DNA from 3 places in the Buttiauxella sp. WJP83 genome. Region 1 is predicted to be linked to each of the others. Evidence: riboswitches for the same ligand, from Rfam matches in the RefSeq annotation. Region 1 holds a riboswitch; each other region holds the start of a gene.
What was found. Region 1 has a riboswitch for cobalamin ahead of btuB (TonB-dependent vitamin B12 receptor BtuB). Riboswitches for the same ligand answer to the same signal wherever they lie in the genome.

Region 1 (10,250 bases):
CACCGATACATCCTTTCTTATTACGGAGAAAGGAAACAGTGTGTCGTTTCAATTTTCAGCTTGTTCCAGATTTTTAAAGAGCAAATACTTCTCAGCACACTGTTAAACAGTACACTTAGAAGTATTGAGCGAGCATGAAATAATGGTGGAGCTAAGCGGGATCGAACCGCTGACCTCCTGCGTGCAAGGCAGGCGCTCTCCCAGCTGAGCTATAGCCCCATCGATTTCGTAAAACCTTTTGATTTACCGTGAATACTTCACTGTTCAAGGCGCAACTTCGCGACGCATAATGAATTATGCGAGCCGGAGGTGCAACGCAGAACAGGGGAGGATTTGGTAGGCCTGAGTGGACTTGAACCACCGACCTCACCCTTATCAGGGGTGCGCTCTAACCACCTGAGCTACAAGCCTATAAGGTTTTACTGCTCGTTTTCTATCAGACAATCTGTGTGAGCACTACGCAAGTTCGTATCTATTAGGTAAGGAGGTGATCCAACCGCAGGTTCCCCTACGGTTACCTTGTTACGACTTCACCCCAGTCATGAATCACAAAGTGGTAAGCGCCCTCCCGAAGGTTAAGCTACCTACTTCTTTTGCAACCCACTCCCATGGTGTGACGGGCGGTGTGTACAAGGCCCGGGAACGTATTCACCGTAGCATTCTGATCTACGATTACTAGCGATTCCGACTTCACGGAGTCGAGTTGCAGACTCCGATCCGGACTACGACGCACTTTATGAGGTCCGCTTGCTCTCGCGAGGTCGCTTCTCTTTGTATGCGCCATTGTAGCACGTGTGTAGCCCTACTCGTAAGGGCCATGATGACTTGACGTCATCCCCACCTTCCTCCAGTTTATCACTGGCAGTCTCCTTTGAGTTCCCGGCCGAACCGCTGGCAACAAAGGATAAGGGTTGCGCTCGTTGCGGGACTTAACCCAACATTTCACAACACGAGCTGACGACAGCCATGCAGCACCTGTCTCAGAGTTCCCGAAGGCACCAAGCCATCTCTGGCGAGTTTCTCTTGATGTCAAGAGTAGGTAAGGTTCTTCGCGTTGCATCGAATTAAACCACATGCTCCACCGCTTGTGCGGGCCCCCGTCAATTCATTTGAGTTTTAACCTTGCGGCCGTACTCCCCAGGCGGTCGACTTAACGCGTTAGCTCCGGAAGCCACTCCTCAAGGGAACAACCTCCAAGTCGACATCGTTTACGGCGTGGACTACCAGGGTATCTAATCCTGTTTGCTCCCCACGCTTTCGCACCTGAGCGTCAGTCTTTGTCCAGGGGGCCGCCTTCGCCACCGGTATTCCTCCAGATCTCTACGCATTTCACCGCTACACCTGGAATTCTACCCCCCTCTACAAGACTCTAGCTTGCCAGTTTCGAATGCAGTTCCCAGGTTGAGCCCGGGGATTTCACATCCGACTTGACAAACCGCCTGCGTGCGCTTTACGCCCAGTAATTCCGATTAACGCTTGCACCCTCCGTATTACCGCGGCTGCTGGCACGGAGTTAGCCGGTGCTTCTTCTGCGAGTAACGTCAATCACTGTGGTTATTAACCACAATGCCTTCCTCCTCGCTGAAAGTACTTTACAACCCGAAGGCCTTCTTCATACACGCGGCATGGCTGCATCAGGCTTGCGCCCATTGTGCAATATTCCCCACTGCTGCCTCCCGTAGGAGTCTGGACCGTGTCTCAGTTCCAGTGTGGCTGGTCATCCTCTCAGACCAGCTAGGGATCGTCGCCTAGGTGAGCCATTACCTCACCTACTAGCTAATCCCATCTGGGCACATCTGATGGCATGAGGCCCGAAGGTCCCCCACTTTGGTCCGAAGACGTTATGCGGTATTAGCTACCGTTTCCAGTAGTTATCCCCCTCCATCAGGCAGTTTCCCAGACATTACTCACCCGTCCGCCGCTCGTCACCCAGGAGCAAGCTCCCTGTGCTACCGCTCGACTTGCATGTGTTAGGCCTGCCGCCAGCGTTCAATCTGAGCCATGATCAAACTCTTCAATTAAAAGCTTGATTTGCTTCAACTCGTGAAGCGGTGCTCAAAAATTAACTTTCGTAATAATTCAACTAAATGAATTACTGCTTGGTCACTCTTCAAGACTTGATATTTTTTTGATACCCGAAGGTATCTGAGATATCAATCCTGCGAGTGCCCACACAGATTGTCTGATAAATTGTTAAAGAGCAGTGAGTTACGCGCTTTCGCTTGCTAACTCGAGGTGGCGTATATTACGCTTTCCTCTTTCAGAGTCAAGCGTTTATTTTCGCTTTTCGTCTGACTGACGGGCCGGTTTGTAAGCCGTTGTGCCGTGTCAGTGGAGGCGCAGTATAGGGATTTTCTGGAAGCTGACAACCCCTATTTTCAATTTTTATTTCAACCGTCGATTTTTTATTCAAAATCGTCGCAAACAGCCAGTTTTTCTAGCCTTGGGAAGCCATAACGCTGCAAAACGGGTGCTAATTGTGCAATCTCAGGAGTTAGCCCCATGCAGAATGCAATATTCTCATCCGCAGATGTTGCATTCGGAGATTCATGCTCCAGCAGCCATACCGTACGGCGAGCAATCGCAGCACCTGAATCTATCAACCTGGTGCCTTCAGGAAGAACTTGTAGCAACTCTTCTTCTAATAGAGGGAAATGGGTGCAACCTAATACGACAGTATCTGGCGGCTCCTTCATTCGTAGCCATGGGCGAAGAATCTTGCGCAGTTCTTCAAGGTCCACAGGCTGACCGTGTAACTTGGCCTCTGCTAATTCCACCAGCTCTGCCGAGCCGAGCATTTCGATTCTGCATTCCGAAGCAAAACGCGCGACCAGCTCATGAGTATAAGGGCGGCGAACCGTACCGCGAGTCGCCAGTAAGCCCACAACACCATTGGTCGTCAGACGGGCAGCAGGTTTAATCGCAGGAACGACACCAACAACCGGGAAAGCGAACTTTTCACGAAGAGCGGGAAGCGAAACGGTACTCGCCGTATTACAGGCGATGATGGCGAGCGCGAGTGGATAACGTTCCTGAACAGCGGTAACAATTTCCAATACGCGTTCAACAATGAACTCTTCGCTTTTCTCACCGTAGGGAAATGCTACGTTATCGAAAGCATAGATATAGTGCAGGTCAGGCAGAAGTTGCCGGACTTCATCATACACAGAGAGCCCACCGACACCGGAGTCAAAAACCAGTACGGTGGGACGTGTATTAGAAGGTATAGCTGCCAGAGAGGTAGTATTCCCGTCCTGGGGTTTGATAGCCATAAACCGTCTCGTAATCTTTATCGAACAGGTTGGCGATTCTACCACGAACGGTTAACTGAGAGGTGACTGGATATGAAGCCGCTACATCAACTGTGCTGTAACTCGGCAAAATTTGCTGAGTAGGGTTATAAGCAGAGGTGTTGTTGTCATAGCGTTTTCCGTAATACTGCCATGCCACATCCATATCTACGTTAAACATCGTCCAGTCGAGCTGGTACTTTGCCTGGCGCTTGGCGCGACGAGCCAGCACTTCATCATTCTGGTCATCACGCGGATCCATATACTGCAGCGTTAGCTTGTGGGTAAAGATGCCAGTATCAACGCTCCCGGTCCATTCAATCCCTTTGATGGTTGCAGACTTGATGTTGTCATAAGACCCATCATAAGTAACCGGATCGGAATAGTAGGTAATCAGGTTTTCAATCGTGTAGTGATAAGCCGACAGACGCCAGTCCACCGGTCCGGTCAAACCTTCAAGCCCTGCTTCCCATTGTTTAGATTCTTCTGGTTTCAGATTCGGGTTTGAGTCGATACCAAAGCGTGTCGAGCCATACTGTTGTCCGAGTGATGGCGCAAGGAACCCTGTACCGTAAGAGATCGTTGCGCGATATCCTTCAACGAACTGCCAACCCGCGGCAGTCTGCCATGTGCCGTGCCAGCCGAATTGTTCGTCATTATCTTCACGACCAGAGGCTTCTAAGGTTACGTCACCAAACTGCTGCTGCCCACTAAGGTACACGCCCGTGTTATCGCGTTTATAGCTATCAGACATCACAGTATCAGAGGATGTCAGACGCTGTTGCTGCCAGTCCACCCCAGCACTGATTGAGCCATTCCCAACAAGGAAGTTGTTACCCCATTGGATGTTGCTCTGGGTCATGCGGTCAAGTGTCGTACCATCGTTATAGCGGCCAAACTCACTGCTATAGTTGTAGTCCTTCACTTTTTGATAGCTCGCCAACAACTGCGTGGAATAGATTCCAGAATGGAAACGCAGGCCAGCATCATAATTCTGGTTATAGAGTTGATGCTCATCGGCGCTATACGCTGGTGAATAAGGAGGAGCACCTAAATCATAATCGCTGTTGTTGGTGTAACCGTAGGTACGGAAGAAACCATCAAACTCTTCGCTAAATTTGTGCTCAAGGCCCGCCCAATAGCTTTTGCTACGGTAGCCATCGCTGTCGTTATCACCGCTATAAGTCGAGTGTGGCTGAACGTTGAAACCGTTGGTGGATTCATACGCACCAGAGATTGTCGCTACTGTATCGCCAAAACGTTTACGCAACGTTCCATCATATTGTTGATAGCTATTCGAACCGACACCTGCATTGATCTGCGATTTCTCTTCATCGCTCTGGGTAATGATGTTCACCACACCGCCAATCGCACCGGAACCATAAACGGCGGAACGCGGGCCACGAATGTATTCCACTCGCTGCACTAAAGAGATAGGGATTTGGCTGATATCTGAAGAATTAGAAATGCCAGGGCGCGCAAGCGGAACGCCATCCACCAGCACTAATACATGGCTGGCGCTCGTCCCGCGAACAAACATGGAGGAGCTCTGCCCCAGACCACCGTACTGCACAATATCGACACCCGGTAAACGGCGCATCACATCATTAAGTGATTTTGCCTGCCATTGGTCGATCTCTTCCCGGGTGACAATATCAGTTGGAGCCAGAACAGTATTCACCGGTTGCTGAAAACGGTTAGCCGTTACCACCAGGGTTTCGTCAGAATTGCTGTCTTGCGCCCAGCCTGAAAAAGCCGTTACGGACAGAGCCGTAAGCAGCGAAAGGTTTTTTACCATCATTTTTAATAAGCATCCGCTTTCCAATAAGGATGCCGCAGACATAACCGATAGCACGCGATAGTTATGCAGATTGCGACGTATACCGGCAGGTCTTCGGGCTTGGAGGCGTATTACTTCCGGATGATGACTTCCCACTTAGTTAAGCAGTGTCTGCATATTGCGCTCATCCCACTCTTCCTTACCGCTGCGCGTCAGCCCCAGAATTACACTGGGTTCCCTTTTAACTCATAAAAAAGAGGCCGGAATCTCTATGCTACGATTTTGTTAACAAGTTTGTCTAGAAACATCAAAATGCAACAGCACTGGACATCACGTACCTATTCCCTACAATCGCCGCGTAGTTTGACTTCATTAACAGGTATGAGCTCATGACCCCCGAACATCTCCCAATTGAACAGTACGACGCGCAACTGGCCGAAAAAGTCGCCCGCTTGCAAAGCATGATGGCCCCTTTTACGGCACCCGCGCCGGAGGTGTTTCGCTCGCCGGTCAGCCATTACCGGATGCGTGCCGAATTCCGTATCTGGCACGATGAAGACGACCTGTATCACATCATGTTTGACCAGCAAACCAAACAGCGTATTCGGGTCAATAGCTTCCCTGCTGCCAGTACGCTTATCAATGCGCTGATGCCTGCGATGCTCGACGGAGTTCGTGACATCCCAGCCCTGCGCCACAAACTTTTCCAGATCGATTATCTGACCACAATGAGCAACCAGGCGGTTGTTTCGCTGCTTTACCATCGCAAGCTTGGTGAAGAGTGGCAGCAGCATGCCCAGGCGCTGCGCGATAATCTACGCGCGCAGGGTTTCAACGTTCATTTGATTGGCCGCGCCACCAAAACCAAGATTGAACTGGATCAGGACTTCATTGATGAACGCTTAACCGTTGCCGGTAAAGAGATGATTTATCGCCAGGTTGAGAACAGCTTTACTCAGCCTAACGCGGCGATGAATGTTCATATGCTGGAATGGGCGCTGGATGCGACTCAAGGTTCAAAAGGCGATCTGTTGGAATTGTACTGCGGTAACGGCAACTTCTCGCTGGCCCTGGCACGTAATTTCAGTCAAGTGTTAGCGACGGAAATTGCCAAGCCTTCTGTTGCTGCGGCGCAATACAACATTGCCGCTAACCAAATCGATAACGTGCAAATTATCCGCATGGCCGCAGAAGAGTTTACTCAAGCGATGAATGGCGTACGCGAGTTTAACCGCCTGAAAGGCATCGATCTGAAAAGCTATCAGTGCGAAACCATTTTTGTCGACCCACCTCGCAGTGGCCTGGATGCCGACACAGTGAAAATGGTTCAGGCGTATCCGCGCATCCTCTATATATCCTGCAACCCGCAAACCCTTTGCGAGAACCTGGAAACATTGAGCGAAACCCATAACGTGTCACGCCTGGCGCTATTCGACCAATTCCCGTATACGCACCATATGGAATGCGGCGTGTGGTTAACGCGCAAATAGCAAAACGGACGCCTCGGCGTCCGTTTTTGTTTCTTCCAGCGTGATTATTCAGTCACCTGCGTTTTACGAGCGCGGACTTTAAAACCAATCCAGAACAACAGAGCAACTGAAAGCACAGCTGGCAAGAAGTTAGAGCCGATCGCCGGATATTCAGCGCGCACAACAGCGCTATACAGCAACACACCCAACACGAAACACGCGGCGGCAATAGTTGGCAAACCAACCGGCATCGTGCGGTTTTGGTAGCGTTGATGCAAACAATACACGGTCAGCACCAGCGCAATAATAGGGAAAATGGAAAATGGCACGACCGAGCTAAACACCGCGGCAAACGTACCGTTTATCGACAAGCCAGCGATAAACGCTAACCCGAGCGTACCTCTCTCTTGTAACTGTTTCATAGCTCTTCCTTCACTCACTCTTCGGATAAATGAGCCAATGCCACTTTTTCTTGCTCCCGGCGATACCAGTAATACGCACCTTTAGAAATCATGCGCAGCTGAAGCACCAGTCGCTCTTCAAGCTGACGACGCTGATCGGCATCAACGTCCAACGCTTCGGCACCAGCACTAAATACAATTGTTACCATCGCTTCCGCCTGCGCCTCGGTAAAGCTGCGCGGCATGCGGTTTTCGAGTTCCAGATAGTCAGCAAGTTCCGCAATAAAGTGCTGAATTTCACGTGCGACGGCAGCACGGAAAGCAGCTGACGTTCCAGAACGCTCACGCAACAGTAAACGGAACGCGTTGGGATTATTACCGATAAATTCCATAAATGTTGAGACGGAAGTACGAATTACGCTTCCGCCTTTAGCAATTCGTTGGCGAGCCTGGCGCATTAACTGGCGCAGCATCAGGCCGCTCTCGTCGACCATCGTCAGCCCAAGTTCATCAACGTCACGGAAATGGCGATAAAACGATGTTGGCGCAATACCAGCCTCACGAGCGACCTCGCGCAAACTCAGGCTGGCAAAACTCCGTTCAGCACTTAACTGGCTAAACGCGGCTTCTACCAGAGAACGCCTGGTTCTTTCTTTTTGTTGCGCTCTTACACCCATCATATTGCCTGAATCTCTTAAATCGAAACCGCACTATACCAGAGATTAACTTAACTGGTTTTATACGGGATCGTGAATGATTGTTTACGCGAGCTTCCTCGCGTTACGTAGCAAAAAGCACAACGACAATTGGGTTATCTCGGCGTTGATGTTACCATCGTGTTGCTTTTATGTATAAGAACAGGTAAGCCTTACCATGTCACACACCTACGATTATGACGCAATAGTAATTGGTTCCGGTCCTGGCGGCGAAGGCGCTGCAATGGGGCTGGTGAAACTTGGAGCAAGGGTAGCCGTCGTCGAGCGCTACCATAATGTGGGCGGCGGTTGTACCCACTGGGGAACCATCCCCTCGAAAGCCCTCCGCCACGCAGTCAGCCGCATTATCGAATTTAATCAAAACCCGTTATACAGCGACCACACTCATCTTCTCCGTTCTTCTTTCGCCGATATTCTTAATCACGCCGACAGCGTTATTAACCAACAAACACGCATGCGTCAGAGCTTCTATGAGCGCAACCACTGTGAGATGTTGCAGGGCGATGCACGTTTTGTCGATGAGCACACCATTTCACTGGAATGCCACGACGGTTCAGTGGAATTGATCACCGCTGAGAAATTCTTGATAGCTTGCGGCTCACGGCCTTATCGTCCATCAGAAGTTGATTTCAGCCATCCCCGCGTGTACGACAGCGACTCCATTCTCAATCTGCACCATGAACCGCGCCACGTCATTATTTATGGTGCTGGGGTGATTGGTTGCGAATATGCGTCAATTTTCCGAGGCATGAATGTCAAAGTGGATTTGATTAACACCCGCGATCGCCTGCTGGCATTCCTCGATCAAGAGATGTCCGATTCGCTCTCTTACCACTTCTGGAATAGCGGCGTCGTCATTCGCCACAACGAAGAGTTCGAGAAGATTGAAGGCGTGGAAGATGGCGTCATTGTCTCGCTGAAATCAGGCAAAAAAGTGAAAGCTGATTGCCTGCTATATGCCAACGGACGTACCGGTAATACCGATTCATTGTCGCTGGAAAATGTCGGTCTGGAAGCGGATGGTCGTGGTCTGTTGAAGGTCAACAGCATGTACCAGACAGCCCAGCCGCATATTTATGCCGTGGGCGATGTGATTGGCTACCCAAGCCTGGCTTCAGCCGCATACGATCAAGGTCGAATAGCTGCGCAAGCGATGGTCAAAGGTGAAGCTACCGCGCATCTGATTGAAGATATTCCAACTGGTATTTACACCATTCCAGAAATCAGTTCCGTCGGGAAAACTGAGCAACAGCTGACCTCGATGAAAGTGCCATACGAAGTGGGCCGTGCGCAGTTTAAGCACCTGGCTCGTGCGCAAATTGTTGGAATGAACGTGGGTACGCTAAAAATTCTCTTCCATCGCGAGACGAAAGAGATTTTAGGTATTCACTGCTTCGGTGAGCGTGCGGCTGAAATTATTCACATCGGCCAGGCGATTATGGAGCAGAAAGGTGGCGGTAACACGATCGAATACTTTGTTAACACCACCTTCAACTACCCGACTATGGCGGAAGCCTATCGGGTTGCGGCACTAAACGGTCTGAACCGCTTGTTTTAACGCTGGCTCAAAATGGCCATCCATATGTGTACGGATGGCCTCTGCGAGCTGCTCATAGCGACCACGCAGCGGAGAACCCGGACGATAAACCAGGCCGATAGTACGGCGCGGTTCTGGTTTATAACACGGCAGATAGACGACACCATCGCGCTCGCGCTCATTCGGCACAGCCAGTGCGGGTAACAAGGTAATTCCGCTCCCTGCCGCAACCATGTTACGCAGCGTTTCAAGGCTGGTTGCACGGAAATGCGTATCTTCATCGGCGCCCGCTTCAAAGCAGAAACCCAGAGCCTGATCGCGCAGGCAATGCCCATCTTCCAGCATTAAAAGCTTTTCACCCGCAAGATCCGACAACGGCACACGATCGCGCTCTGCCCATGGATGATCCTGGTAAATCGCCAACTTCATCGGCTCGTCGAATAACGGTACTTCGATAAACGCTTCACTCTCTTTCACCAGAGCCAGAATCGCACAATCAAGCTTGCCGCTATCAAGTTGCGCGAGCAGTTGATGGGTTTGCGCTTCGTGAAGGTACATTTCTAGTTTGGGGAAGGTTTTATGCAGCATCGGGATAATCTGCGGTAACAGATAAGGCCCAACGGTTGGGATCAACCCAATGTGCAACGGCCCCGACATCGCTTCGCCTTGTTGGCTCGCCATCTCTTTCAGGACTTTCACTTCGCGCAGCACTGTACGGGCCTGATCCACTAACAGTAAACCCGCTTGCGTGAACAAGACTTTTCGGCTGGTGCGCTCAAGCAGCATGACACCGAGTTCATCTTCAAGCTTACGAATCTGGCCGCTCAGCGTTGGCTGACTGACATGGCAGGCATCCGCTGCCCGACGAAAGTGGCGATGTTCAGACAACGCCACCAGATATTCAAGATCACGAATATTCATTCTCTATCCTCCGTCGCCATGATAGCCCATGGCGATAGAAATCATAGCAACGAACGATTATCCCTATCAACCATTGATGGTAAATAATAGCCAGCAACAGCACAAACCATCCATGACCGTGGTTTTGTTGCAGAGA
Region 2 (10,250 bases), 1.8 Mb from region 1:
GCCAACGAAATTGCTCATCGTCACCACACATTCACTGTCCAACTGAAGTTGTTCGCGCACAAAGCGCTCGCCGTGATTGCCTGGCACCAGAATCACTTTATCGAGGCCTGCGGCGCGTTTCATTTCAAGTTCCAGCGCCAGCGAGCGTTTCCAGCTCTCTTCTGACATCGGCATCACAATGCCGGTAGTGCCGATGATGGAAATGCCCCCCAGAATGCCGAGACGGTGGTTATAGGTTTTTTTAGCCCGCTCAACACCTTCCGGGGCGAAAATTTCAATCTCTGCGCCGCGTTCCGCGCCTATGACTTCACGCACCCCGGCAACAATGGTCTGGCGTGGCGTACGGTTAATGGCAGACTCACCGATCGGTAAGCCGATGCCTTTGCGCGTGACCACGCCAATCCCCGCGCCGCCGCGCAATGTGATAATCCCGCTGTCGTTGAGCTGCACGCGGGCGAAAATCAGCATGCCGTGGGTTGCGTCAACGTCGTCACCGCCGTCTTTGCGGATGGCCGCCGACGCTTGCTGGCCTTCAATCATGGGCATTTCGACATTGAGATGCAGCGTGACGCCAGAAGGCGTGACAATAGAAACCTGGTCGATAACATGCTGGCGCAACACCATCAGCGCCGCCACTTTCGCGGCAGCGGTGGCGCAGGATCCGGTGGTGTAACCTTTGCGGTAAGCCTTGCCTTTATGCCAGATGCAGTCGGCTTGCTGCTCGCTCACTGAGCCTCCCGCAAGCGATAAAGCAGCGCGTTGACAATGGCCGCCGCGACGTTGCTGCCGCCTTTGCGCCCACGGGCGGCAATCGCCGGTAAACCGCTTTCTATAAGCGCTTCTTTGGACTCTTCTGCACCGACAAATCCGACCGGCACACCGATAACAGCAGCGGGCTGCGCACCTTTTTCCAGCAGCCGAAACAGCGCAGTTGGCGCGTTGCCAAAGACGAAGATCTTCTCGCCCTCTTCCTGCAATGCGAGATCGACCGCCGCCATTGAACGGGTAATGCTCTGCTCTTTGGCATGCGCCACCACGCGCGGGTCGCTGATATAACAACGGCAGCTACAACCAAATTGCGCCAGTAGCGTTTTATTGATGCCGGACAACGCCATGGTGGTGTCGGTGTACAAGGTGCAGCCACGCTGCAAACTGTGACTAAGTTGTTCGATGACATCCGGGGAAAACCACAGAATATCCAGCCACTCAAAATCGGCGGTGGTATGGATAACGCGCTTAATCATCGCTTCCTGAATCGCATCGTGAAAACGGTATTCGGGATGCTGTTGCGCGATGATTTCACTGATGATTTCAAAGCTATGTTGTTCAATAAGCTGGGGTTGTTGCAGGTAATTCATCGGGAATCCTTAAGAGCCTATGCCAAGCGCCAGCCAGCGCATTGCGGCAAACAGCAGCAAAGCAAATAGCGAAGCCAACATCATGAGTTGAATGGCGCGGGTTATATCGTCAATAGCAACGCCACGCTGCTCATCCCCCATCCACGGTTTTTCTACCCGCTCGCCAAAATAGGTGTTCGGCCCGCCGAGCCTGATCCCAAGCGCACCTGCGACCGTCGCTTCAGGCCAGGCGCAGTTTGGGCTGCTGTGTTGATAGCGATCACGCCAGCCGATGCGCAGGGCCTGGCGGGGATTGGCACGTAAGCACAAAGCGGCGAGGGCCAGCAGCAGCCAACTCAGGCGAGCAGGAAGATAGTTGGCGAGATCATCAAGACGGGCGCTGACATAACCTATCGCGCGGTACTTTTCAGTTTTGTACCCCACCATCGAGTCCAGGGTATTGACCGCTTTATAGGCCATCGCCAGCGGTGCGCCGCCCAGCATCAGGAAAAACAGCGGTGCAATCACGCCATCGACACTGTTTTCCGCCACGGTTTCCACAACCGCACGGGTAATTTGTGGGCGTTCCAGTTGCGAAGTATCGCGTCCCACTATCCACGACAGTTTTTCCCGGCTTTCGGCAAGCGTTCCCTCTTTCAAGGCGCGGTACACCTCTAGTGCGGCATCGCTCAGGCAACGGGCGGCAAGCACGGTGTAAATCATCCACACTTCCACCAACCAGCCAAGCCACGGATGCACCAGATTGGCGAGGTGTAATACCCCCCAACTCACGCCCCAGGTCATGCCCACGACGACCAACCAAAGCACACCACCACCGATTTTCAGCGCACGATCGCTTTTACAAAACTGTCGAATCTTGCGCTGCATGAAATTAATCAAGTTGCCAATCCAGCGAACCGGATGCGGCCAATGCGGTGGATCGCCGAGCCAGTAATCCAGTAACCAGGCCGCCCCCCAGGCAAGCAATGTCATAGCGAGTTCCTCGCAAAAGATAACCACTGGTTGAGCAAACCAGGACGTTGGGCAAAATGCACATGGAGATAACTGGCAAAGGTTGCCTGATGCTGGACGCCACCCTGCCAGCGGGAAACGGCAACGCCGTCACGCCATTTGCAGCAATCGAATGCGGCGGGTAATGGGCCATTGAAATCGGAGTAATGAAACTCGTGGCCGCGCAAGGTTTCACCTTTTTTGGCCAGCAACGTGTTTTGAATCGCGGTGGCTTCGCAGTAGCCAAAACGGGTCAGCCGTTTGCCCATTTGGCTGTGACCTGGCAGCACACCGCACATAGCATGAGCTTCCCCCTCGCCATCGGTAAGAGATTCCCCGAGATACATTAAGCCGCCGCATTCGGCGTAAAGCGGGATACGGCGCTGATGGGCGTCTTGCAGGGATTCACGCATGCGGGTATTTGCGGCGAGTGTTGTGGCATGGACTTCGGGATAACCGCCACCGAGCCAAATCATCTGGCAGTCAGGCACTTTTGTGTCGTGCAACGGGCTGAAGCGCTGGATTTTCACCCCAGCCTGCTCAAGCATTTCGAGGTTATCGGGATAGTAAAAGTTGAAGGCTTCGTCTTGGGCGAGCGCAAGTGTCAGACCTTCAGCCAGCGCGGGATCAGGGATCGCGGGCGCTTCACCCTGTGGCAGAGAATTCAGATGAGATAGCGCAAGTAAGCGGTCAATATCCACGGTTTGTTCAAGCTGTTGTGCCAGATTCTGCCAGCGCTCATCATGCTGGGCATTTTCTTGCGCAGGAACTAACCCGAGATGGCGTGACGGCAAAGCCACATCCGCCATTGTTGGCACTCGGCCCAGCACTGGCAGCCCGCAATAACGCGTAATGGCTTCGGCAAGCAGTTGATAATGGCTCTCGCTGTTGACGCGATTGAGGATCACGCCCGCGATGTTAAGCCGCGGGTCAAAGCGCTGGAACCCCATTACCGTCGCGGCAATAGAAGTGGAGACCGCCTTACCATCCACCAGCAAAATCACCGGACAACCCAGCTGTTTTGCCATTGCCGCGCTGCTGCAATAGTTCGGATCGGTTCCGTAACCGTCGTACAACCCCATCACACCTTCGATGACGGCAACATCCGCCTGTTGCATCTGTTTTGAAAACAAGCCGTTTAAGGTGAGCGTAGGCAACATGAAAGCATCGAGATTACGCGAGGCAATGCCGGTCACGGCGCTATGCCACCCGCTGTCGAGATAATCGGGGCCGATTTTGAAAGGTTGAACGCGAAGGCTGCGTTGCATGAGGGCGCGAAGCAACCCGAGCGTAACGGTGGTTTTGCCACAGCCGCTGCTGGTGCCTGCAATGACGAATGCATGTTTCGCTACCGCTGCCATAGTTGCCTTAATACTGTTTCGGCAAAGCGCGGATGTCAGCTCGTACGCGCAAGCCTTACGGCTGCACGCATCTGATGACAACTGACTTCCCACCGAAGGAGTTGTTTAGTGTCATATTCAGATATGTCGAAGTGCGGCTAACGCACCTGCAACTTGAATTATGACGGGTAAGGCTGACAGGTCGGTCTTCTGGCTTAGCGTCATTCTTACCCGCCCTTCCCAATCATAAGATCAGTGGTTACGCGGGTTCGTCGGCATTACAGCAGCGGGGGCTGCGGGGGATTTTCACCCCCTTCCCAGCCACGGATGATTTTGCGTACATCCCGTGGCATAAACGAGTCAGTTGTTGATACTACTTTGCGCCGGATATATTTACCGGACTAGCACAGGTTCACTTTAAAATCATGTGCATGAATACTTAAACGTGGACACAGTGTAAAAGCTATAAGAAATCCAATGTTGCGCTATAACAATTTTTACTGATTTTTTAGCCCTGTCTGAAGAGGGTAAAACGGGATTGACGGCTGAGTACGCTTTCTCGCGATAAAAAAAACCGCCAAAGCGGCGGTTTTTACAATAAATCATTTATACCCTAAATCATTCGAACGGCATCATGGCAGCGGAACGATAACGGATATCAGTCGGCTTTGATTTCGCCCATGACTTTAAGTTTTTTGGAAATTTCACGACGTTCTTTAGAGAGCTCTGCGTTTTTGATGATGTAGTCATCAACACGGTCTTCATAGTCAGTTTTCATGCTGGCGATGATGCCCTGAATTGCTTCGATGCTCATTCCCGGCTTGATGTAGTCGCTCAGGTTATCAAGCAGCAGAACACGTTTTGAGTTATCACGGATCTTTTTCTGAACGTCCTGGATTTCACGCTGCAGTTTGTTTTTGCGACGGAACAGACGCACGAACTCAAGCACGTCCTGGAAAGATGGTTTGGTTGGTTCCATTTTTATACCCCTGCTAATTTCATACTCGGATTCGTTAAGACAGCCGCCATCAGATTACTTTAATGGTAGCGGCGGCCGCTGACAATTCTTTTACCCCATCATACTTGGGGATGCTCCGTACGACTTCAAGCTGCGTGATACAAGGCGACAACCCGAACAGTACAGGCGATTAGTCTATTTCGCTATCTTAACCTCAAAAGCTGCTGAATCGAAACCAGCAATTCACCTCAGGTTAAGCAATTATTTACGTAACGCGCGGCAGATCAACTGCGAAAGCAATTCTAGTTGACGAGCAAGCTCCAGACTCAACCAGACGTAGCCATGAATCGGCGTTTCCTGAAGTTTCCCATTTTGGCCATTTTGCATCAGCTCGTGCAGTTCACTGACGATTTCACTCAGTTTTTCATTGTTTGCCGATATTGGCGACGGGTTGCCATCGTGTAACGCCCGAGCGATAGCGGCAAGCGTGCCCTGCGTCATTTGTTGCGTTTCGCGCAAAGTGTGCGCATTAATCATCAGAAAATGGCTTTCCCTCGATGCCCAATAAGCGTTGACCTGCAGCTCGAGCGTGCACACCATATTGCGACTAACCGTTTGAATCGCCTCTAAAATCGACTTTTGAATGTGCGTCTCTTTACTGCTCGGGCCAATCAGCGCCCGCATTCTCACCACATCGCCAAGCACCTTCTGTAAGTGTTTTTCCAGGCGCGGGCGCTCTAATAAGTTAGGTGAAAATCCGGCGTTGTAAACCCGACCAAAGGCGGTAACGAAGTTCGCCATTTGTATACGCCAGTGGATAAAGGCGCGCTGAGGATAAATGCTGGTAAAGAGCATGGCCAGCAGTGAGCCAAAGATAACGTCGCCGCTACGCCAAAGGGCAATCTCCATATCCCCCGCTGGAGCCCCGACCACGACGGCAAGAGTGATTCCAATCAGCAGCGCCTGGTACGGGCGTTTCCCCAAAGCCAGATAACCACAGATAAACATGGCGATGGCACACCAGACCAACATCAGCGGGAGCGAAAACAGTTCAAGTTTCAGCGCCACAAGCCCCATGGCAGCACCGCAAATTGTTCCCCCAATACGCTCAAAGGCGCGAGGCACGACGTTACCCCAGAAAGAGATCGGCCCCATCACAACCACGAGTGTGATTAGCGGCCACGTCCCTTCGGGCACTTTTAGAAGATGAACAATCAAAAATGTGAGAACAAATGCCAGCGCGATACGGATACCATGCACTGTACGGTAGTTGCGGTAAATGCGGATCTCAAATGGGCTTAGTGATTTATCTGGACGCACACTCAGCTCCCCTGGAAATAAAAACGGGATTGTACCTGTTTTTTTTGAGCGGACATCACAAAGTTAGGGGGCGTATGCCCCCTTTAGCATCAGACTTGATCTGCCACCGGAATATACATGTCTATTTCCCACACGCCACTTTCTGAGCCGTCGTTCAGATAGTGTTCAAAGCAGGGTTTACCGGTTATCTGGTAGCTATTATTGGCAAGAACGCTGTCAAAAAAGAGATTCCACGGTTTCGCAAAATCGCCGTCGTCAACGCGGGCACGAGCCACCGCATACTGCCCCCCCTGGATGCCGGTGACGATGACGCCTTCGCTGTTATCCGGCACGGTAAAGTTTTCACTCACCGAGACAACGGTGTCGCAACGCAATTTCTCTGCAGGCACTAAATCGGGATTGTCGTAATAAACCGCCAGCCACTCTTCACCAACGATTTTGTGGGTTTTTACCCACAGGGCAAGTTGTTCAAAACCTTGATGAACCGTTTGCTCCCACGGCCCAACCATATGAAAACCGGCAACTTTACGCTCGTGGACATGTTGTACGTTAAATTCCATATGACCTCCTGACCTGATTAAAAAATACTGTATGTTTATACACCACTCTAGTGCAGGGAAACAATCCTTTGTCAGGGTGATGTGGTTACTTTGCGAGCATGATCGCTTTTCGCAAAACTTCCGACCGTTTAGTCATCGTTGGTTGAGCGCCGTCGTAAAGCATCGTTGTAGAGCATAGTACAGCCAATAAAAACGGGCCGACATTCCTGCCGGCCCGTTGTGTACGCGTGTGATGAATTACAATTTGTGGCTGATATAGTCACCCAGGCGCGACCAGGTACTGCCCTTTTTGACGTCAGTTAGCGTCACCAATGGCCAGTGCGCAATGAGCTTGTCGCGATCAAAGAGCTCGATTTCACCCACATGTTGGTTGGCAGTAATTGGCGCTTCAATCTCCTGATTATCAAGAATATATTTGGCTTTAATGTTCGGGACTTCAGACTTTGGAAGGGCCAAATAAACATCCTGATTGGTCCCGACTTCGATCTGCTTTTTATCGCCATACCAGATAGCTTCAGTACCAATTTTTTTGCCTTTATGCAGAACCTGCACGGTATCGAAGTTATCCTGGCCCCAGTGCAGCAGTTTGCGCGCCTGATCTTCGCGTCCTTTTGGACTTTCCGCGCCCATCACCACGGCAATCAAACGGCGCTCGCCGACGACGCTCGAGGCGATAAGGTTAAAGCCAGCACTCGCGGTGTGGCCGGTTTTCAGCCCATCCACATTCAGCCCTTTGTCCCACAACAAGCCATTACGGTTTTGTTGCGTGATGCCGTTCCAGGTGAGGCTGCGCTCGCTGTACATATGATAAAAATCAGGTTCACCGTGGATTATCGCTCGGGAAAGTACAGCAAGATCATAAGCGGTGCTGTGCTGGCCTGGGGCATCCAGGCCATGAACCGTTTCGAAATGGGTGTCGCGCAGGTGGAGTTGTTGCACGTATTTATTCATCATTGCCACAAATTGCGGCTGCCCACCGGCCACATAATCGGCAAGCGCAACACAGGCATCATTTCCGGAGTCAATAATCAGCCCGCGGCTCAAGTCATGCACGGTCAGTCGGTCGCCCGCTTTCAGGAACATCAGCGACGAGCCATCAAATACCGGATTGCCTTTTGCCCAGGCATCCTTACCGACGGTCACCATATCGTTTGCCGAGATCCGGCCGCTATCAATCGCACGATCGACCACGTAGCCGGTCATCAGTTTGGTCAGACTCGCTGGATTGCGTCGTACATGCTCATTTTCAGCAGCCAGAATTTGCCCGGTTGTGTAATCCATCAATACCCATGAGCCCGCCTGAATTTGTGGTGGAGGTGGCGCATTAACAAAGGTGTCGTCGGCAAAAGCGGAGTGAACAGAAAATGACAGCAAGGTACAAACAGCAAACAGACGGATCTTCAACGATATATCCTCGGTAACAATTAATTCAGCCGCCTCTTTTACTGCAGTTTGTGACTTTTTTCGCAATTAAATTGCAAAAAGATATGAATGCGATCACTCGCATACCGTTGACGAATACGTTATTCCGTCGTTACGGAGACTTCTTGCAAGGCTGTTAATGGTTTACCATTGGCTTATGCAACACCCGACAGCAATGATTGATACATGGAGAGGGTTTTAGTGGGATTTCAGTTTAATAACAGCATGTTAAACAACACTCAAGGGCGGAAGTAAACCGTGGACAATACAACGCAACAACCGACCTTCCTTTTTCATGACTATGAAACTTTCGGTAAAAGCCCGTCACTCGACCGCCCTGCGCAATTCGCCGCCATTCGCACTGATTCAGAATTTAACGTCATTGGCGAACCGGAAGTCTTTTACTGCAAACCGGCGGATGACTATCTGCCTCAGCCTGAAGCGGTAATGATTACCGGTATTACGCCGCAAATAGCCCTGGCGCGTGGCGTTAATGAAGCGGATTTCGCAAAGCGCATCCATTCAATTTTTACCCTGCCGAAAACGTGTGTTGTCGGCTACAACAATGTGCGTTTCGATGACGAAGTGACGCGCAATATTTTCTATCGTAACTTTTATGATCCGTATGGCTGGAGCTGGCAGAACGATAACTCGCGCTGGGATTTGCTTGATGTCATGCGCGCCTGCTATGCGCTTCGACCGGAAGGCATTGTCTGGCCGGAGAACGATGAAGGGTTGCCGAGTTTCCGCCTCGAACATTTGACCAAAGCCAACGGTATTGAACATGCTAACGCGCATGATGCAATGTCGGACGTGTACGCCACCATCGCGATGGCGCAACTGGTCAAAACTCGCCAACCGCGTCTGTTTGATTACCTCTATAGTCACCGTTCAAAGCACAAACTCACCACGTTGATTGATATCCCGCAGATGAAACCGTTGGTACATGTTTCGGGCATGTTTGGCGCGTGGCGTGGTAACACCAGCTGGATTGCCCCACTTGCCTGGCATCCAGATAATCGTAATGCCGTGATAATGGTCGATTTGGCAGGCGATATTTCACCGCTGCTGGAACTGGATGCTGATGCATTGCGCGAGCGGTTGTATACGCCGAAATCCGCACTGGGAGATGCGGCGGCCGTACCGATCAAACTGGTGCATCTTAATAAATGTCCGGTGCTGGCAGTGGCCAACACCCTCCGCCCAGAAGATGCAGAGCGTTTAGGTATCGATCGCAAACGTTGCCTGGAAAACCTGAAATTGTTGCGTGAACACCCTTCCGTGCGTGAAAAAGCCGTGGCTATTTTTGCTGAAGCAGAGCCTTTTGTGCCTTCCGATAATGTCGATGCGCAACTGTACAATGGCTTTTTCAGCGATGCCGACCGCGCAGCCATGCGCATTGTGCTGCAGACCGATCCGCAGAATTTGCCTGCGCTGGATATTACGTTTGCCGATAAGCGTATTGAAAAATTGCTGTTTAATTATCGTGCGCGTAACTTCCCAGGCACTTTGGATGAGGCCGAGCAGCAGCGCTGGTTGCAGCACCGTCGTGATGTGTTGTCTCAGGAAGCGTTGCAAGCCTACGCGCAAGAACTGGAAGCGCTCTATAACCTGCATGAGGATGATAAAGAAAAGACCGCGTTACTTAAGGCATTGTTTGAGTACGCGCAGTTTTTAGTGGGATAAAAACGACAAAAGGCCCTCATTGAGGGCCTTTTGAATATTAATGCTTACGCTAAGTCTTCGTTAAATTGTGGAACCGGGTTACGGAAGCGACGAGTCACGAATGCCAGATAGGTCAAGCCAATAGCCGCCCAAATCAGGCCCAGAACCATCGAGCTTTCTTCCAGGTTAATCCACAGCGCACCTACTGTCAGTGCGCCACACGTTGGCAGCACCAGATAGTTGAAGTGATCTTTAATCGTTTTGTTACGGCCTTCGCGGATCCAGAACTGGGAAATCACCGACAGGTTAACGAAGGTGAACGCCACCAGCGCACCAAAGTTAATCAGCGCCGTTGCGGTTACCAGGTCAAACTTCACGGCGAACAGCGCAATGATACCCACCAGAACCACGTTTAACGCAGGAGTACGCCATTTCGGATGAATGTAACCGAAGAAACGCTCCGGGAACACGCCATCACGGCCCATAACATACATCAAGCGAGAAACACCCGCATGTGCCGCCATACCTGAAGCCAGAACGGTAACACAGGAGAAAATCAAGATACCGAACTGGAAGGCTTTGCCTGCCACGAACAGCATAATTTCTGGCTGTGACGCGTCCGGATCATGGAAGCGAG
Region 3 (10,250 bases), 1.2 Mb from region 1:
GGTCACACTCTTCCTGCAACGTTTTGAGCAGTTCGATGTGCTCATCCATTAAGGCCACGCCCGCACGCGGCTGGCTCAGGGTTTTACCTTCCTGATCGGCCTTCAGCAGGGCATGAGAAAAGCGTTTATTCTCCGGAATGGTTTGCTGGTACTTCACGCCATCTTCAAAGTTCTCAACGTCTTTACCGGTATGCCAGGTCTGGAGGACCTGATGCCGTTCGGTCATGAATTCATCATGGGTTAACTTTTTATTACGGAGTTCCATTCGTTGCAGCCTTATCTATAGGGTTAAACATTGAATGCTGGTGCGAGCGGCAAGCTGCGGATAAAGCCTGGCGACATTTGCCAGCAGCGGAAGCAAGCCTTTTGAATCGCGGTAATATTCAAACTGGGTAGGGAGCAGAATGCGTCTGCCGTCGTCGTCAAGTTCGCGGTATTTCATCCAGTTGTGGATGTCGAACTGGCTGGCACGGGAGAGCCATCCGCCTGAGCCAATCACTCGACGAACGGTGGTCAGGTCGCGTCCCATCTGCAAATCGACGCTTCCCACGCAGGTGCACACCTGTTTTTTGGTGCCTGCATGACGTTCGCTGGCGTAGCCGACACACAGTCCGGCCAGCACGGTGTCGAAATACCGCTCTTCCTCGTTACACGGCAGGTAATCCGGTTGAGCCGCCAGATGTTGCAGATAGCGATAAAAAGCTTCCTGGCGTTGTGGTTGATGCGCGAAGACCACGTTCACCAGTTCCTGGGTGCTTTCACCGACCACCATGGCAGAGACGCGCATCCCCAAATCGCCCTCTACGGTGCGTTTGACGAACGGTTCAGGCACGCCGTGCAGCACGGTGTCAGGAGAAAGGTTATTGGCGCTGGTGGAGTAGACATCGGTTGTGGCGCCGCCCATATCAATCAGCATGAACTCCTTCCACGCGCTGTCGGAATCGCTGATCGCTTTCGCCAACTCGTAGACGGTCCACGGTGTCGGCATCGGCTCCTCGCCCGTTTCCCCCACGATGACGTCCAGACCTTTTCCTTTGACGATACGGGACAAAAACAGATCGCAAATCGCCTGCCGGGCGGCATAAGGATTGGGGTGATCGAGATCGGGCAGAATGTTGTCCACCGTGGTCAGATCTTTATGTCCCAGAATCGACTGTATATCGTCCTGAATGTCGCGGTTTCCGGCGTAGATAATGGCGCAATCCAGGTTCGATTCCGCCAGCGCATGGGCGTTGGCCAGACCGTAACTTTCTTCACCGCCGTCGGTTCCACCGGTAAACAGCAGAATGTCAGGAGGTGAGGTTTCCAGCGCCTTGATATCGTGGCGATTGAGCTTGTACGAGTAGTACTGCGCGATTTTCGCACCCGCTGAGTGGGCGGTCACTTTTGCTGATTCCAGCGTGATTGACGGCACCAGCCCCATAGCGGCAACGGCAAGACCGCCTTTCGCTGATGAGGAGTATTTCAGGGTCACTTCACCGCTGTTCAACAGTGGGCGAGCATCGCTAACATTTAGCACCTTGTTCAGGCTGTTAAAGAAACCGTCAGCCAGATGGTGCGTGGTGGTTGGGGTCAGGACGTGGTTCACCAACGTTAACGCATCCCCCTCCCGAGCAAAGAGGGCTGCCTTGGTCCACGTCGAGCCGATGTCGACAGAGACGATTTGCATCAGAAGGCCTCTTCAAGACAACGTTCGTCAATGTCATTCGCAATCAGGCTACAAACATCTTCGAGATCGCGGCTTGGGGCGAAGACGCGGTTGAAGCCCATCTCTTTGAACTTGGCTTCAATGTCTGCAAAGTCATGTTTGCCGACGACCAGGTTGCCGCCCACATAGAGCAGAATGTCGCCAATTCCGCGTTCAATACAACGCTCGCGCAGACCCAGGCAGTCGATGTCACCGTGCCCATAAATTGACGACACCACAATGGCATCGGCACCCGTTTCGATAGCGGCATCAATGTATTCGTCCTGGCTTACCATTACCCCCAGATTGATTACGCGAAAATCATGGGCAGTAAAAACGCGATCCAAAACTTTATTGCCTACCGCATGGCAGTCAGCACCAATGACGCCAATAACAAGTGTTGATTTTTTCATTAATAATCCTCTGTAGGGCTGATAATCAGAAAGTAAGAACTATTGCTATTATTTATTGCGCAGGTTGATTGCGCCTTTTAACTGGGCTGGAGTTTCTTTTCCTGGCGAGATTGATGCAATTGATCTATTTTCAGAATATCTTTCGTAAAATGATTGTCTTGTAATCGCTGTTTTAAATTCCCATTAAAATCAATATGTTGAGATTGTTTTTTGTATGGTTTTTAATATTTAAATTATAATTGTCAGTGGGTTTGTTTTCATGTTTGTGAGCTGAGTCTTATTTTGTATTTAATTCAAATGTTGTTATGATTAATAACGAATTAAGAAAGCTCTTTAAGTGGAAGTGTGAATTCCTTAACGGATTTTTAAGTGTTAAGTGTGTACCTGAATGTACGGTGAATTAGGTGGTAGATTAAATTAACTTATTCAGTTAATAGAATGTTAATATTAATGAGGTGTTTTATTGCAATGAATGCCCAATGCATCAAATTAATAACTAATATTAATGCCCATCACTATTTTTCATTTTCTGATATTTATGTATAACCTCTTTCTGTAAAGTCAATAAATAATGAGAAGCACATCAAGTATTTTTAACGGTGACTCCTGAATAATATGTGGGAATTTAATCGCCAAATTATGATGTTGGAGTTTTTTTTTAAACTTATCATTTAGGAAGATTCTATGAATGAAGGGAAAGTCTGGCTTGTTGGTGCTGGCCCCGGTGATGTTTCTTTAATTACCGTAAAAGGGTTATATGCGATTCGTCACGCAGAAGTGATTGTTTACGACCGTTTGGTTAACCCTGAACTATTAAGACAGGCTCCGGAAGACTGTCTCTTGATTAACGTTGGGAAGAACCCTAATCACCACCCAATTCCCCAGGACGAAATTAATGCCATCCTGGTGGAATATGCCCGGCAGAACAAACAGGTTGTCCGTCTAAAAGGCGGTGACCCGTATGTTTTTGGTCGTGGTGCTGAAGAAGTGGAACAATTGGCAAAAGAGGGGCTGGCATTCGAGGTTGTACCGGGTATCAGTTCCGCTATTGGTGGCCTGGTTTACGCGGGGATCCCGGTGACGCACCGCGATTACGCCTCCAGCTTCCATGTTATTACCGGACACATGTGTCAGGGGAATGACCCGCAAAACTGGCATGCTTTTGCACAGCTCGACGGTACGCTGGTTATCCTGATGGGCATGACCAGGCTGGTAGAAATATGCCAGCAATTAATGGCCGGCGGAAAGTCTGCGGATACGCCAGCCGCCGTGGTGATGTATGCCAGCCAGACGCGCCAGCAGGTTGCGCGTGGAACGCTTGCCACGATTCACCTCGAAGTCGAGCGCCAACAACTTCATGCCCCCGCACTGATCGTTATTGGTGACGTTGTGAATCTGCATGATGTCCTGGCATTTTCGGCTACGCAGCTGGAAATTGACCAGGAATTTGTCTGCTAATGCGCTGGTTTTCTGTGAGGCAGACCCATGAGTGAACATGGCGGGAACAGTGTCGAAGTCGCACAACAACTCGGTATTGCCCCAGAATCCCTGCTGGATTTCAGCGCAAATATCAATCCTCTTGGTTTATCAGAGCGCGTCAAATCGCTGATTATTTCTCATCTGGATGTTATTGAGCGCTATCCGGATATTGAATATCGCCACCTTCATCAGGCGCTGGCAATGGCCAATCAGTGTGATGTTGAGCAGGTGATGGCCGGAAACGGTGCCACGGAGCTGATTTATGGCCTGGTGCGGGCGTTATCGCCACGTCGCGCAATGCTTTTGGTGCCCGGTTTTGCTGAATACCGCCGGGCACTGGTGCAGCATGGCTGCGAGGTCATTGAATATCGGTTAAATGAGGAGCAGGGCTTTCAGCCGGATAGACAGCTTCTCGAGGCCGTTCGTCAACGAAGGCCTGACTGTCTGTTTATTGCCACGCCGAATAACCCAACAGGATTGATGCCTGAACCTCAACTGTTAATCGAGCTGGCGGAATTGTGTGAAACGCTCCAGATAGCGCTGATCGTTGATGAAGCTTTTATTGATTTTCTTCCCCATGGATCAAACCTGGCCTTACGTTTGACGCACTCGCGTTATCTCTACCTGCTGCGTTCGCTGACCAAATTTTTTGCCATCCCAGGCCTTCGTCTGGGCTATTTGCTCAGTGGTAACAGGGCGAGAATCCGTCAGCTGAAAAATAACCGCGAGCCCTGGTCGGTCAATGCGCTCTCGTCACTCGTCGGCCAGTACCTGCTTAATGATGACGATTATATTAACGTCAGCCATAAGTATATTGCCCGGCAGCGGGATTATTTATGGCAGGCCTTGAGCCAGTTTGCGTCGTTGATTGTCTGGAAGCCGACAGCTAACTACCTGTTTTTCAGATGTATCAAAAAAGATATTGATCTGAAGGCTGCGCTGTTAGCGCATCGTATTTTGATTCGCCACTGTGAAAATTATCCCGGTCTTGATAGCAGTTACTTTCGTGTGGCAGTGCGTACGGAAGATGAAAACAGGGCGTTGATTCAGGCGTTAACCCAGATATTAACGCGTGACTGACACTATCAGCCGGGCATATTTACCCCCAACGAAAACACACGCCACGATGGACTACTTTCCCATATTTTGTGATTTGAAAGACAAGCGCTGTTTGATTGTGGGCGGCGGCCAGGTTGCCACCCATAAAGCCCGTGGCCTGTTGCAGGCGGGGGCGACGTTGCGTCTGGTCGCACCGTCGATCACTTCTGAGCTCGAGCAGCTTTGTGCCGAACACGATATCGAGTGGCTCCAGGTTCCATTGATAAAACAGCATCTTAAAGGATGTTGGCTGGCGATCGCGGCAACCAATGACGCCGCGGTTAACCGTCAGCTCAGTCAGTGGGCAACGGCTGAACAGATATTCTGTAATTGTGTTGATGACCCTTCGTGCGCATCATTTATTACCCCTGCCATTATCGATTGCTCTCCGGTGATCGTTGCCGTGAGTTGTGGTGGCAATGCGCCGGTTTACAGCAAAATCCTCAAACAACACCTGTCTGAGCAGCTTCCTGCTGGTATGCGTGAGATGGTGTTGCTGGCGGGTGTGTTGCGGGAGCGGGTTAATCAATCTTGTGATAGCCGCGAGAGAAAACGGGCATTCTGGACGACGTTTTTTCAGCATGCGCCCCTGCGGCAGGCCGTGTCAGAGAACAATACTGCTGAAATTCACCGGCAGGTGGAGAGCCTTTTCCAGAACGCTTTTTATTAACCGCGATTACTGCAAGCTCGCGCCGCCCTCGACCATCTTCAGCAAGTGATGCACCGGCCAGTGCTGGTTTAAGCGTGATTCCGTCAATAATCCTTTCACCCGATCAACGTCATGTTTGTTGCGGTCCAGCAGTAGCCCCACCACGCTTCCACTGTGAGCGACATTGATACCGTAGAGATCGCACTTTTCTACCAGTGATAACAAAGCCTTAAACTCGGGTTTGGGCAGAATATTCTGGCTCGCCTGCGCGCTAAGCGTTGCGCCTTCGCCCATCAGTCGCGGATTGTTCTGCTCACAGGCTTGCTGAATTTTCTCCCAGGCCGTCTCCAGAGCGGTGACCTGTTTTTGCAGCAAAGTGTTTCTCTCCATGCGGTGATAATCTTCGGTACGCAACGTTAATGGGCTTTCAAGCACCAGCAGATCCAGCTCCGGTTGCGGGTGACAGGCGATACGTGTGGTCCCTTTGTTATGATCGAACAGCGACAGGCTGCGAAAAATAGTGCTGTCGGTGGGTTCGAGTGAAACACACAACGCCGCCAGCGTCTCTTCACCGAGTTCATGACCTAAATAATGGGCGGTGGCGAGCGCCGTGGCGGCAATATCCGCAGTGCTACTGGCCATCCCTTTGGCGACCGGAATAGTCGAGTGACGCTCAATACGAATTTCACGGCTCAGATCTGCAGGATAGTGCCAGTGAGAAAGAAGCTGTTTCACCATGGCGCGTGAGAGAGGAAGTTCATTCGCCAGCGGGGCACCGGTGGTGACTTCAACGGTGCTGTACCAGTCCACAGGACAGGACACCAGCTTTTCGCTGCCGAGGATCCACCCCTGGATGAGTTCGCCGCAGGATGCGGGGCATTGGGCTATTGCCACGTTCACCACCTCGTTTATCTCCTTCATACATCAAGCTGCCATCTTGCTACGACTCGAATTATTTTGGGGATAGTTAATTAGAATTTGCGCGATAGTGACACGGCACTAAATGGCTTTTATTGATTTGCCACAATATAGCTTCAACCTCCATTTTAGCAATAAAAATAAATATCACATTGAATGCGTAATATATGTACCGACAGGGTTTGTATTTATTATTTGATTTATTTTCATATTATTGTGATTTATTTTCATATTATTGTGATTTATTTTCATGAAGTTATTGGAATATTTATGGCAACTATTTTGACGTTTAAAAATGTGCGGGAAGTGGGTTTTGTTATTGCATGAACAAAAAGGCTATTAATTGTGGAGTGTGTCAAAGTAAGCAAATTTAATTGGTCTGATAAATTGTCGTAGCGCAAGAATTTAATTCGTTAGTGGCTATAACCTGTGTCGAGTTTTTATTTGGTGATGTTCTGAAGCGTTTTTAAATTATGTCTCTATACCCGTCATCCTTCAAGTTGCAGGGGTGTTGGCTGCACTCTCAAACCCCAGTCACTTACTTTAGTAAGCTCCTGGGGATTTGCTCCCTTGCCGCCTACCTGCAACTCGAATGATAAAGGGTATATGTATGAAGAAGCGTGAATTAATTCCATGCGCGACTAACTGTAATGCTAACTGATATACCACATTGTGTGGTTGGGAAGGGGGTTTAAATCCCCCGCAGCCCCCGCTGCTGTGATGCTGACGAACCCGTAATGCCACTGATCGCAAGATTGGGAAGGGCGGGTGAGAGTGACGCTAAGCCAGAAGACCAGTCTGTTAGCCAAAAACAACAACTTCGGTGGGAAGTGGGTTGCTCAGATGCGTCTGGTCGAAAGACCGGGTAACCGCACTTCCTGACAGCCCAACCACCCAAAACAGGATTGGGGTATGGCAGTCAGGAAACGGACATTCATTCTTGCAGGCACCTCCAGCGGATGTGGAAAAACCACGGTCACGCTGGGTTTGCTTAGCCTCCTCAAACAGCGCGGATTGCGCGTTCAGCCTTGCAAAGTTGGGCCTGATTACCTTGATACCGGTTGGCATAGCGCCGTAACCGGCACGAGCTCCCTGAATCTTGACCGCTTTATGTTGCCCGTCTTCACGTTAAATGCCCTGTTTGCCGAGCGTATGCAGCATGCGGATATTGCGGTGATTGAAGGCGTGATGGGGCTGTTCGATGGCTATGGCACCGATCCTGATTATTGCAGCACGGCGGGAATGGCAAAACAGCTTAACTGCCCGGTCATTCTTCTGGTTGACGGTAAAGCCGTCTCGACGTCGATTGCCGCCACCGTCATGGGGTTTCAACGTTTTGATCCTGCGTTGCCGCTGGCGGGTGTGATCGTCAACCGCGTCAATAGCGAAAGCCATTATCAGCTCCTGAAAAGCGCGATTGAACGCTACTGCAACGTGCCGGTATTGGGCTACGTTCCCCGCGTGGAAGGGGTTTCGCTACCTGAAAGGCATCTGGGGTTGGTGACCGCACGCGAGTCCGTAGTCAATTCGCAGCCATGGACAGACTTCGCCAGGGTGCTGGAAAACACGCTGGATATTGACCAGCTGCTGGCACTGAGCGTCTGCGATGTGCTTCCTTCAGGAGCGTGGCCCGAATTACCGTCTGCAGATTGCGGCAAAGGATTAACGCTGGCACTGGCGGATGACGAGGCGTTTAACTTCTACTACGCCGACAACATTTCCCTTCTTGAACGCGCAGGCGTGCGCATCGTGCGCTTCAGCCCCCTGCATGACAGCCAGTTGCCGGAATGCCAGATGATCTGGTTCGGTGGCGGCTACCCGGAACTCCACGCGCAGAAGTTGTCCGCCAATCATGCCATGCGCGCACAAATCCTGGCGGCTCATCAACAGGGCGTGGCGATTTATGGCGAATGCGGCGGGTTGATGTACCTCGGAAGCTCACTGCAAGACAGCCACGGCGTGACTTATCCGATGGTCGGCGCTATCCCCGGCCATAGCGCGATGGGCAAAAAGCTAACCCGCTTTGGCTACTGTGAAAGCCGTGCGCTGGTGCCAACGTTGCTGGCCGACGCAGGCGAAACGCTGCGGGGCCACGAGTTTCATTATTCAGATTTTACGCCGGAAACCCCGGCGGTCATGGCGAGCAGTAAAACCCGCGACGGCGCGGTTCTTCAGACGTGGTCGGGTGGCTGGCAGGTGGGAAATACCTTCGCCAGCTACCTGCATATTCATTTTGCCCAGCGTCCAACACTGCTGAAGCGCTGGATCAGCGCGGCCAGGAGGGCGAGATGACGCTACTGGCCTGGGCGGTTGCGTGGATGCTGGATTATCTGCTGGGCGATCCTCATCACTGGCCGCATCCGGTGCGCTGGATTGGCGCGCTGATTACCTTTGTACAACGACTCGTCAGACGCTGCTGTCGCAGCGAAACCGCCTTGACCCTCGGCGGCGGGGTGATGTGGCTGAGCGTTGTGGGGATCACATGGGGCGTGGCGTGGGGCGTGCTGCATGTTGCCAATGCTATACACCCAGGCCTCAAGTGGGTTGTCGAAGTGTGGATGATTTTCACCGTGCTGGCTGCCCGCAGTCTGGATGACGCCGCGCGTGACGTTGAGCAGCCGTTACGTGCAGGCAACCTTAAAGAAAGCCGCAAAAAACTCGCCTGGATAGTCGGGCGGGACACCTCTCAATTGCACATGCCGCAAATCAATCGTGCCGTGGTGGAAACCGTCGCGGAGAACACCGTGGATGGCGTGATTGCGCCGCTGTTTTTCCTGCTGCTGGGCGGAGCGCCACTGGCAATGGCCTATAAAGCCGTCAATACGCTGGATTCAATGGTGGGCTACAAACACGAAAAATACCGCGCGATTGGCAAAGTCAGCGCGCGAATGGACGACCTCGCCAACTTCATCCCGGCGCGTATCAGCTGGTTATTACTGAGCCTGGCCGCATGGGTGTGCCGGAAAAATGCCGTGGACGCGCTGCGTATTGGCTGGCGCGATCGTTATAACCACAGCAGCCCCAACTGCGGTTGGTCTGAGGCCACGGTAGCAGGGGCGTTAGGGATCCGTCTGGGCGGGCCGAATGAATACTTTGGGCAACGGATTGATAAACCCTGGCTCGGGGACGCGTCCCGCGAGATAGCCGTTGACGATATTTCAGGAACGATTCAATTGATGTGGGTGGCTTCCACGTTGGCGCTGATGCTGTTTGCGCTGGTGCGGGTTATCTGGTCTGGGGCTTTCTAAGGGCAATATGATGAATTACATACAACAACCACAAGCGATTGAAACCAAAAGTTTCGAGATTATCGGCGAGATCGTGCGGGAAACCCGGCCGGAATACCGTTTTGCCAGCGAGCTGCATGAAGCGGTGATTAAACGGGTCATCCATACCACGGCAGATTTCGACTGGCTGGATATCTTATGGTTTTCCGAACATGCGCTCGACCACCTGTGCGACGCGTTGCGCAGTGGCTGCACGGTTTATACGGACACCACCATGGCGCTCTCCGGCATCAATAAATCGCTGTTGGCCAGTTTCGGGGGCGAGTGCCGTTGCTATATCAGCGATCCCCACGTGGTGCGCCAGGCGAAAGAGCAGGGAATAACGCGTTCCATGGCGGCGGTGGATCTGGCGCTGGAAGAGGAAGGCGAGAAGATCTTTGTTTTTGGTAACGCCCCAACCGCACTGTTCCGCTTGCTGGAAAAAGAGACTCCGGTTCGCGGTGTGGTTGGCGTTCCGGTGGGGTTCGTCGGTGCAGAGGAGTCAAAAGAGGCGCTCACGACCAGCCCTCTGCCAGCCATTGCGGCGCGGGGGCGCAAAGGGGGAAGTAACGTCGCGGCCGCCATCGTCAATGCCATGCTCTACCACATGCGGGAGGCGTGATGAGCGACTCCTTCGATGCGCCGGTGTGGCATAACGGCAAAGCGTTACGCAAAGGCTATACCACCGGCTCCTGCGCGACGGCGGCAGCAAAAGTCGCGGCGTTAATGGTCCTGCGCCA

Region 2: it holds a riboswitch for cobalamin, as region 1 does, so the genes downstream of both, OH773_RS07650 (cobyrinate a,c-diamide synthase) here and btuB (TonB-dependent vitamin B12 receptor BtuB) in region 1, are expected to answer to the same signal.
Region 3: it holds a riboswitch for cobalamin, as region 1 does, so the genes downstream of both, OH773_RS04730 (cobyrinate a,c-diamide synthase) here and btuB (TonB-dependent vitamin B12 receptor BtuB) in region 1, are expected to answer to the same signal.

What each region holds. Positions count from the first base shown of each region.
Region 1 is NZ_CP110080.1:4,516,760-4,527,009, forward strand. It holds tRNA gene OH773_RS20870 (tRNA-Ala) at 144-219, opposite strand; tRNA gene OH773_RS20875 (tRNA-Ile) at 335-411, opposite strand; rRNA gene OH773_RS20880 (16S ribosomal RNA) at 481-2,021, opposite strand; gene murI (glutamate racemase) at 2,406-3,272, opposite strand; gene btuB (TonB-dependent vitamin B12 receptor BtuB) at 3,217-5,088, opposite strand; cobalamin riboswitch at 5,159-5,350, opposite strand; gene trmA (tRNA (uridine(54)-C5)-methyltransferase TrmA) at 5,460-6,560, shown strand; gene OH773_RS20900 (YijD family membrane protein) at 6,605-6,961, opposite strand; gene fabR (HTH-type transcriptional repressor FabR) at 6,976-7,617, opposite strand; gene sthA (Si-specific NAD(P)(+) transhydrogenase) at 7,814-9,214, shown strand; gene oxyR (DNA-binding transcriptional regulator OxyR) at 9,188-10,114, opposite strand.
Region 2 is NZ_CP110080.1:1,648,600-1,658,849, reverse strand. It holds gene cbiD (cobalt-precorrin-5B (C(1))-methyltransferase CbiD) at 1-729, opposite strand, end outside; gene OH773_RS07660 (cobalt-precorrin-8 methylmutase) at 726-1,358, opposite strand; gene cbiB (adenosylcobinamide-phosphate synthase CbiB) at 1,368-2,330, opposite strand; gene OH773_RS07650 (cobyrinate a,c-diamide synthase) at 2,327-3,709, opposite strand; cobalamin riboswitch at 3,872-4,064, opposite strand; gene OH773_RS07645 (DUF496 family protein) at 4,347-4,667, opposite strand; gene OH773_RS07640 (FUSC family protein) at 4,908-5,966, opposite strand; gene sbmC (DNA gyrase inhibitor SbmC) at 6,056-6,526, opposite strand; gene dacD (serine-type D-Ala-D-Ala carboxypeptidase DacD) at 6,764-7,930, opposite strand; gene sbcB (exodeoxyribonuclease I) at 8,207-9,634, shown strand; gene OH773_RS07620 (APC family permease) at 9,679-10,250, opposite strand, start outside.
Region 3 is NZ_CP110080.1:1,015,748-1,025,997, forward strand. It holds gene OH773_RS04695 (methylaspartate mutase subunit E) at 1-265, opposite strand, end outside; gene glmL (methylaspartate mutase accessory protein GlmL) at 281-1,669, opposite strand; gene glmS (methylaspartate mutase subunit S) at 1,669-2,100, opposite strand; gene cobA (uroporphyrinogen-III C-methyltransferase) at 2,785-3,558, shown strand; gene cobD (threonine-phosphate decarboxylase CobD) at 3,586-4,659, shown strand; gene OH773_RS04720 (precorrin-2 dehydrogenase/sirohydrochlorin ferrochelatase family protein) at 4,652-5,347, shown strand; gene OH773_RS04725 (L-threonine kinase) at 5,354-6,220, opposite strand; cobalamin riboswitch at 6,886-7,060, shown strand; gene OH773_RS04730 (cobyrinate a,c-diamide synthase) at 7,157-8,536, shown strand; gene cbiB (adenosylcobinamide-phosphate synthase CbiB) at 8,533-9,492, shown strand; gene OH773_RS04740 (cobalt-precorrin-8 methylmutase) at 9,503-10,132, shown strand; gene cbiD (cobalt-precorrin-5B (C(1))-methyltransferase CbiD) at 10,132-10,250, shown strand, end outside.